2 regions of the Pseudomonas sp. GW821-FHT02H09 genome follow, and region 1 is predicted to be linked to the other one. Evidence: predicted binding sites of a transcription regulator. Region 1 holds the regulator's gene; the other holds the start of a gene.
The links. The regulator FliA, encoded in region 1, starts transcription of late flagellar genes. The targets are predictions, from matches to a motif close to CTAAAGTTTNNNNNNNNNNNGCCGNTAA.
Positions count from the first base shown of each region.

Region 2: motA (flagellar motor stator protein MotA) is a predicted target of FliA. The motif match lies at 2,387-2,414, and genes of this name have one in related genera.

Region 1 is NZ_JBWKVA010000014.1:64,080-68,474, forward strand. It holds gene AC07VR_RS19180 (chemotaxis protein CheA) at 1-82, opposite strand, end outside; gene AC07VR_RS19185 (protein phosphatase CheZ) at 110-898, opposite strand; gene AC07VR_RS19190 (chemotaxis response regulator CheY) at 929-1,300, opposite strand; gene fliA (RNA polymerase sigma factor FliA) at 1,467-2,207, opposite strand; gene fleN (flagellar synthesis regulator FleN) at 2,204-3,034, opposite strand; gene flhF (flagellar biosynthesis GTPase FlhF) at 3,154-4,395, opposite strand, start outside.
Region 2 is NZ_JBWKVA010000032.1:67,362-71,756, forward strand. It holds gene rhdA (thiosulfate sulfurtransferase) at 1-734, opposite strand, end outside; gene AC07VR_RS29860 (HDOD domain-containing protein) at 778-2,316, opposite strand; gene motA (flagellar motor stator protein MotA) at 2,482-3,333, shown strand; gene motB (flagellar motor protein MotB) at 3,337-4,383, shown strand.

The DNA of each region.
Region 1 (4,395 bases):
GTTGTTCGGACAGTTGCTCAAGAATCTCGCCGGCCTCAACCAGGAAATCCTGAAGGATCTCTTCATCGGCGCCGAAGCTCATGTGTATGGGTGCTCCTGATAAGTCGGCCTAAAATCCAAGGCTGGAAAGCAAATCGTCTACATCGTCCTGACCGGACATAACGTCTTCACGTTTATCGGCATGAATCTGCGGACCTTCACCCTGAGACAGATGTTTTTCCGGATCTTTTTCCGCGAGGATCGATTCGCGGTCATGTTCAATGCCCGCAAACCGGTCGACGTGACTGGCCATCAACACGAGTTTGAGCAGATTGCTTTCGACTTCCGTGACCAATTGGGTCACGCGCTTGATCACCTGGCCTGTGAGGTCCTGGTAATCCTGAGCCAGCAGGATGTCGTTGAGATTGCTCGACACGACACGAGTCTGTTGCTCGCTACGCGTCAGGAAACCGTCTACCCGCCGGGCCAGTTCACGGAACTCCTCGGCACCGACTTCACGACGCATGAACCGTCCCCAGTCCACGCTCAAGGCCTGAGCCTCGGTGCTCAGGCCATTGACCAACGGGGTGCTGTTCTCGACCAGGTCCATGGTGCGGTTGGCCGCAGCCTCGGTCAGCCTGACCACATAGGACAGGCGCTCAGTGGCATCCGTGATCTGTGAAACCTCCTCGGCTTGCGGCATGTGCGGGTCAATATGAAAATTGACAATTGCGCTATGCAGCTCGCGGGTGAGCTTGCCTACCTCTTGGTACAGGCCGCGATCACGGGTCTGGTTGAGCTCATGGATCAGTTGCACGGCGTCGCCGAATTTACCTTTTTCAAGGCTTTCGACCAGTTCGCTGGCATGTTTTTTCAGGGTCGATTCAAAATCGCCCAGTGAAGATTCGTTATGCTCCATAGCTCCCCCGTGGCGGACTGGCTCCGCATATCAACCGATGCGCTCGAAGATTTTTTCGATCTTCTCTTTCAGCGCCTGAGCCGTGAATGGTTTGACCACATAGCCGTTCACGCCGGCCTGAGCGGCTTCGATGATTTGCTCGCGCTTGGCTTCGGCCGTCACCATCAACACCGGCAGGTGCTTGAGCTTTTCATCGGCACGCACGTGGCGCAGCAAGTCGATACCGGTCATGCCGGGCATGTTCCAGTCCGTTACCAGAAAGTCGATGCTCCCGCTGTTGAGGACCGGAATCGCGGTAGTACCATCATCCGCCTCGACCGTGTTGGTGAACCCAAGGTCACGCAACAGGTTTTTTATGATCCGCCGCATCGTTGAGAAGTCATCAACGATGAGGATTTTCATGTTCTTGTCCAATTCGACCTCCAAGCAGTCTTAAAACGCGCCCAGCACCTGAACGCGCCATTCAATCAATTCGGCGTAACACTCAACGGTTGCATGGAGCACAACGGGCCGTGACCGGTGCGGCTACGCCATACCAGCCTCGTTCGCAGTGTCCCCACACTGCCTGTCAGCGCGCTCGCCACTCCCCCAAACGCCCCCGTAAACGGGCCGCGCACTGGCTGTGTAACTGGCTGACCCGCGATTCGCTGACTCCCAGGACCTCACCGATTTCCTTGAGGTTCAGCTCTTCGTCGTAGTACAGCGCCAACACCAGTCGCTCACGCTCCGGCAAATTGGCAATCGCGTCCGCCAACGCAGCCTGGAAGCGTTCATCTTCCAGATCACGCGACGGCTCGAGATGAGCACTCGCGCCATCCTCGTGCAGCCCTTCATGCTCGCCGTCCTGCAACAGATCGTCGAAGCTGAACAACCGACTACCCAAGGTGTCGTTCAAAATCCCGTAATAATCATCGAGACTCAATTGGAGTTCGGCCGCAACCTCGTGATCTTTAGCGTCACGTCCGGTTTTAGCTTCAATTGAGCGGATTGCGTCACTGACCATCCGGGTATTGCGGTGTACCGAACGTGGAGCCCAGTCACCTTTACGCACTTCATCAAGCATCGCGCCACGAATGCGGATCCCCGCATAAGTCTCAAAACTCGCGCCCTTGCTGGCGTCGTATTTGGTCGACACTTCCAGCAAGCCGATCATCCCGGCCTGGATCAGATCCTCGACCTGAACACTGGCTGGCAGGCGTGCCAGCAAGTGGTAGGCAATACGCTTGACCAGTGGCGCATAGCGCTCGATCAGCTCGTACTGGCTGTCACGTGCCGACGCCTTGTAGAGGTTGTACCCGCTGGCGCTCATAGCACCGGCCCTGCCGTTTGATGCACCAGCCGCTCGACGAAGAATTCCAGATGCCCGCGTGGATTGGCAGGCAGCGGCCAGGTATCGACTTTCTGAGCAATGGCTTTGAACGCCAGGGCGCACTTCGAACGAGGGAAGGCCTCATAGACCGCACGCTGCTTTTGCACAGCCTTGCGCACACACTCGTCGTAGGGAACCGCACCGACGTACTGCAAGGCTACGTCCAGGAAGCGATCCGTGACCTTGGTCAACTTGGCGAACAGATTGCGACCTTCCTGCGGGCTCTGCGCCATGTTGGCGAGCACACGGAAGCGGTTCATGCCATGGTCACGATTGAGCAATTTGATCAGGGCATAGGCATCGGTGATCGAGGTCGGCTCGTCGCAGACCACCAGCAGCACTTCCTGGGCCGCGCGAACAAAACTGACAACCGAATCACCAATACCGGCGGCGGTGTCGATCACCAGCACGTCGAGGTTGTCGCCGATATCGCTAAAGGCCTGGATCAGGCCGGCATGTTGGGCCGGGCTCAGATGCACCATGCTCTGCGTACCGGATGCTGCCGGGACGATGCGAATGCCGCCTGGCCCCTGAAGCAGTACATCGCGCAACTCACAACGCCCCTCGACCACATCGGCCAGAGTGCGTTTGGGTGTCAGTCCCAACAGAACGTCGACGTTCGCCAGCCCCAGATCGGCATCCAGCAGCATGACGCGCCGGCCGAGCTCAGCTAGAGCCAGGGACAAGTTCACTGACACGTTAGTCTTCCCGACGCCACCTTTGCCGCCGGTCACCGCAATCACCTGTACGGGATGCATGCTGCCCATGTTCTTTCTATACCTTGTCTTACTTAGACGGAGGCCACATAACTGGCTGCGCGTTCACCACTGAAACAATGCATGGCAGACCATCGATGTAGATTCACTGCAATCTATTCGTTATTACCTTAGCCGACCCGCTTGGTCGGGCTGTGGTAGAGGTCAGCGAACATATCAGCCATGGCTTCTTCGCTGGGTTCTTCCTGCATCTGCACACTCACGGCGCGACTGACCAATTGATGGCGGCGTGGTAAATGCAGATCATCCGGAATCCGCGGCCCATCGGTCAGATAAGCAACGGGTAACTCGTGACTGATCGCCAGACTCAACACTTCGCCCAGGCTTGCCGTTTCATCCAGTTTAGTCAGGATGCACCCTGCCAGCCCGCAGCGTTTGTAACTGTGATAAGCGGCGGTTAGTACCTGTTTCTGGCTGGTTGTTGCCAACACCAGATAATTCTTTGACTTGATCCCGCGACCGGCCAGGCTTTCCAGCTGCATGCGCAACGCCGGGTCGCTGGCCTGAAGGCCGGCGGTATCGATCAACACGACGCGCTTGCGCAACAGCGGATCGAGCGCCTGCGCCAGGGACTGGCCCGGGTCGACGTGGGTCACGGAGACATTGAGGATACGCCCCAGGGTCTTGAGCTGTTCCTGGGCCCCGATACGGTAGCTGTCCATGCTCACCAGCGCGATGTTCTGCGCGCCGTACTTGAGCACATAACGCGCCGCCAGCTTGGCCAGCGTGGTGGTCTTGCCCATGCCGGCAGGACCGACCATGGCAATCACCCCGCCCTCTTCCAGCGGCTCGATCTCGGGGGTCGCGATCATCCGCGCCAGGTGCGCCAACAGCATGCGCCAGGCCTGACGTGGCTCTTCAATTTCAGTAATCAGTGCCAGCAGGTCGCGCGACAGCGGACCGGACAAACCGATACGTTGCAGGCGACGCCAAAGATTGGCCTGCTGTGGCCGGCTGCCTTGCAACTGGTTCCAGGCCAGCGAGCCCAACTGCACTTCCAGCAGCTCACGCAGACCGCTGAGCTCGAATCGCATCGAGTCAAACACGCGCTGATCCACGGAAGGCGAAGCAGCGGGTGCCGGTGCTGGACGACGGGGCTCAGCGAAGGTCGGCTCGATCAACGGTTCGGCGGCGGTCAGCGGCAAACCGGCGAACAACTGACGATTGGTGGTTGAATCGCCGTCACCGCGCAGGCTCAGTTCAGCCTGAGCCGTGACGATTCGCGACTGGGTTTTACGCAACTCGTCTTCGAGCTCGATGTTCGGTACACGAGGCGCCAGCGCGGACAGTTTGTAATCCAGGGCTGCAGTCAGCTCGACACCACCGGCGATCCGGCGATTGCCGATAATGGC
Region 2 (4,395 bases), on a different contig from region 1:
GCCTTGGCCACCAGATAGGTGAAGCCAGAGCGATGGTGAGTCTGGCAGTGGGTGATCACTTCTTTGTCTTTGGTGATGCCGAGTTTTTCGAGGATCTGCGGCATGTCCTTGCGAATGCGCAGGTTGCGCGCCTGATCCATGCCGGCCGTCCATTCAAAATTGACCGCGCCGGGGATATGCCCGCCTTTGGCCGCGAGGACTTTTTCGCCGGAGTATTCCAGTGGGCCGCGCGCATCCCAGATCGCCAGGTCGGCAGCGCCCAAACGGCTTTGCAAGTATTCGCGGGTGGCGGTGGGTTCGTCGTGCAGGGTCAGGGCGACTGGGCCACCCACCGCAGCCGGGACCTGGATCGACATTGGCAAACCTTCTGTCAGCCAGGCCAGCAGGCCGCCGTCGACATAGTGGTAGTGGCTGTGGCCGATGACATCCAGCAGCCAGATAAAGCGCCCGGCCCAACCGCCGCCTTCGTCGTCATAGACCACGTAGACCGCATCGGGGTTGTGTCCCAGTTCACCGAACAACGCTTCAAGAGTGGCCTGTGTCGGCAACAGGCCCGGCGCAGGCGCCTGTCCAAGCTGAGTACGTTTAGGATCGACGAAGCGTGCGCCGGGAATATGTCCCTCTGCGTAGCGGGCACTGCTGGTCAGGTCGACCAGGATCAGTTCGCGGGCGTCGAGGCGGGTGAGCAGGTCGCCGGGTTCGATCACCAACGGCAAGCCAGAGAAATCAGGCATGTGAGGTCTCCAGAGCAAAAAAGGGAGGATTGTAGCGCAAGCGTCAGGTACCGCGGTTGGTAAAGCTGTGCAGGGCCTTTTCGATGCACAGTGCGGTTTTTCCGAAGGCCTGCACAGTGATTTCCGAGAACGGGCCGCCGCCCTGGTCGGCCACCAACAGCATCACCACCCGGCCGTTACTGCTCAGAGAGCGCAACAATAGATGCTCGCCGCCGAACTGGCTGCGCAGGCTGTTGGGCAGCAGTGCCGAAAACTGTGCGTTGCTGGCCGGTGTCAGGCGAATTTGTGCCGGTTTTGCCAGCAGGCGTTGCAGCACGGAGCTTTGGCTGACCTGCAGGTTCAGAGCGGCCGACTCTTCGGGCAGGCCGGCAATCTGATGGACCCGCAGGCTACTCAGGCTACGGTCCGCCATCAACAGCATCACCCGGCGCATCCCGCAGGCCACCAGCGCATCGCGGGCCAAGGTGATCAGGTGCATCGCGTTGTTGAATCGGCTCGGCTCTACCAGCAATTGCGTGCAGTGTTTGCGCCACATCACCAGGTCTTCGGCCGAGGGCGGTGCTGCCGGGAGCAGGGCGCGATGAATGCGGCGCGTGTTCCAGGGCCAGAGCAACGCTTGGGCCGGGTGCCAGAGGTCGGGCATTGTATGGTTGCGTGCACTCTGTGCGGCTTGCTGGTGCAGTTGCTGCTGAAGTTCGTCCATCGGTACTTGCAGATAAAGGCCGGTCAAGTACTGCCAGCGCATATTGTGCGGACTGTCCCAGGCATGCTGAGCCGACAGCGCCAGGCCGTTGGCCAGCAGCACGGTGTTGGCCGGCTGATTCAGCCAGCGGCGCAAGGCAGGGTCGGCGTCCAGTCGCTGTTGCTGACGCAAAGGGTGATCGCTGTCACGGGCGATGTGCAGAACCTTGACCAATTCCCGCTGCTCGTTGATCAACAAGCGATAGCCCTGCGCAACCCAGACCGGCAAGCGCCAGACTTCGACAAGCGCCAGGCACAATTCCAGCAGGCGCACACCGAACAATTGCTGTTCGACCTTGCGCGCTGACTCGCCCTTGTGAATCACCCTCAGCTCCCACTCTTCCAGCAATTGCGGATGCGTCAGCGTCAATGGCCAGAGCGGCGAAAGGAACAGCAAGCTGCCCCAATGGATGTCTTGCCACAGACGCGCCAGGCGGCTGGCGAACAGGCCGTTGGCCTGTTGTGTGGCGTGCTGGCTGATCAGTTGCAATTGCCGCAAGGCGATCGGGATTGCTTCCTGGGGCAAGGCTGGCAGGCGCGCGAGCAATTGTTCGGTGCGCTTCAAACCGAGACGATTGATCGCGATCTCAAGGTTTTCGGCCGGTTCGGTCATGTTTCCGTGGGTGTGGCGGTTGGCTTCGCGAATTACGCTGAGGGCCAGTGCGGGACTTTCTTGCATGAGCTCGGCGATATCGCGCATCGAACTGCGGTTATCGGCGATGGCTTTGCACACCCGGTCATGACTGGTTTGCGGCACCGGCAAAGACACGGCGTCGAGGAGCTTTATCCAGCCTTCGAGGGTCTTGGGTTTTGCAGTTGGGACTGTCGTTTCATTAATCATGGCTGGGCGCGATCATCATTCACAATTAACACGCCCAGAAGGGGGCAAACTGGCTTTTCGCCTTATCGGGCTATAGTCTGGCGCAGTTTTGCCGATAAGTAGAAGAAGAGTTTTATTAACTTCCGAATATGACCTTGAACCCGACTCAATAAGTACTCTCCTACTATGGCTAAAATCATCGGCATCATTGTCGTATTCGCGAGCGTGCTCGGCGGATACGTGCTCTCCCACGGCAAAATTGCCGCCCTGATTCAGCCTTTCGAGGTCGTGATCATTGGTGGTGCAGCCTTCGGTGCGTTCCTCCAGGCCAACCCCGGTTACATGACGCTGCACGTCCTCAAGAAAGCCCTGAGGATGTTCAGTTCGCGTTTCACTCACACCTTCTATCTGGAGGTGCTGGGCCTGATCTACGAGATCCTCAACAAGAGCCGTCGCGAAGGCATGATGGCGATTGAAAGCGACATCGAAGATGCAGCAGCCAGCCCGATCTTCGCCAAGTACCCGGCCGTGCTCAAAGATCAACGCATGACCGCGTACATCTGTGATTACTTGCGCATCATGTCCTCCGGCAACATGGCCCCCCATGAGCTTGAAGGCTTGTTCGACATGGAATTGTTCAGTCTGAAAGAAGATCTGGAGCATCCTTCTCACGCGGTCAACGGTATCGCCGATGCCATGCCCGGTTTCGGTATCGTCGCGGCGGTATTGGGTATCGTGGTGACCATGGCCTCTCTCGGCGAAGGTGACCAGAAAGCTATCGGCATGCACGTCGGTGCGGCGCTGGTCGGTACCTTCTTCGGTATTCTCGCGGCCTACGGCTTCTTCGGCCCGCTGGCTCATTCGCTGGCCCACGACGCCAAGGAAGAACTGAACGTCTACGAGGCCATCAAGGCTTCACTGGTGGCTTCGGCCTCCGGCATGCCGCCGTCGCTGGCAGTGGAGTTCGGGCGCAAGGTTCTGTACCCGGCGCACCGTCCTAGCTTTGCAGAGCTGGAACAAGCGGTTCGCGGTCGCTAAGTCATGGAAAATAATCAACCGATTATCATCAAGCGCGTCAAGCGCTACGCCGGCGGACATCACGGAGGCGCCTGGAAAATCGCCTTCGCAGACTTCGCGACGGCGATGATGGCGTTCTTCCTGGTGTTGTGGCTGTTGTCCACGGCGACCCCGGAACAGAAGATCGCCATCGCCGGTTACTTCAAGGACCCGATCGGTTTTTCCGAGAGCGGTACGCCGTTCATTATTGACCTGGGTGGTTCGCCGCAGCTGGCGCCGGAAAAGACCATCAACCCAGAGGTCAAGTCGCAGCCGCAGCCGGACAAGGTCATCATCGACACCGATCAAGTCGAAAATATGGCCGAAAAGGTCGAGCAGGAACGTCTCGAGCTGCTGCTGCAAGAATTGCAGAAAAAGGTTGAAGAGAGCCCGCAGCTGCAGAAATTCAAGGATCAGATTCTCTTCGAAATCACCCCGGACGGTTTGCGCATCCAGATCATGGACGCCGAGAACCGGCCGATGTTCGACTCCGGCAGTGCGCGTCTGAAGCCGTATTTCGAAGACATCCTGTTGGCCATGGCGGACACCATCAAAGCGGTGCCGAACAAGATCAGCGTCAGCGGTCACACCGATGCCAAACCCTACACCGGCACCGGCGACTTTGGTAACTGGGAACTGTCGGCCAACCGTGCCAACGCTGCGCGCCGGGCGCTGGTTGCCGGTGGTTATCCAGATACGCAAGTGGCCAGGGTGGTGGGCTTCGCCTCGTCGGCATTGTTTGACCGTGAACATCCGTTCAATCCGGTCAACCGGCGGATCGATATCGTCGTGCTGACCAAGAAAGCCCAGCGCGCCATCGAGGGCGAGCAAGGTGCCGAGCCTGCGCCAGCGCCGACACCAGGGCAGGGCGCACCAGGTGAAGTGCCAGGCGCGGCCGCCGACCCGAACGCTCTGCCGGCGGACAAGCAGCCGCTGCCGGCCCATGAGCTTCGGGAGAGACTGAACCTGTTTGAGGACAGTCCACCGAAAGCAGGTGAGGCGGGTAAAGCCCCTGAGCCAGCGAAGCAGTGACCCACAAAAAAG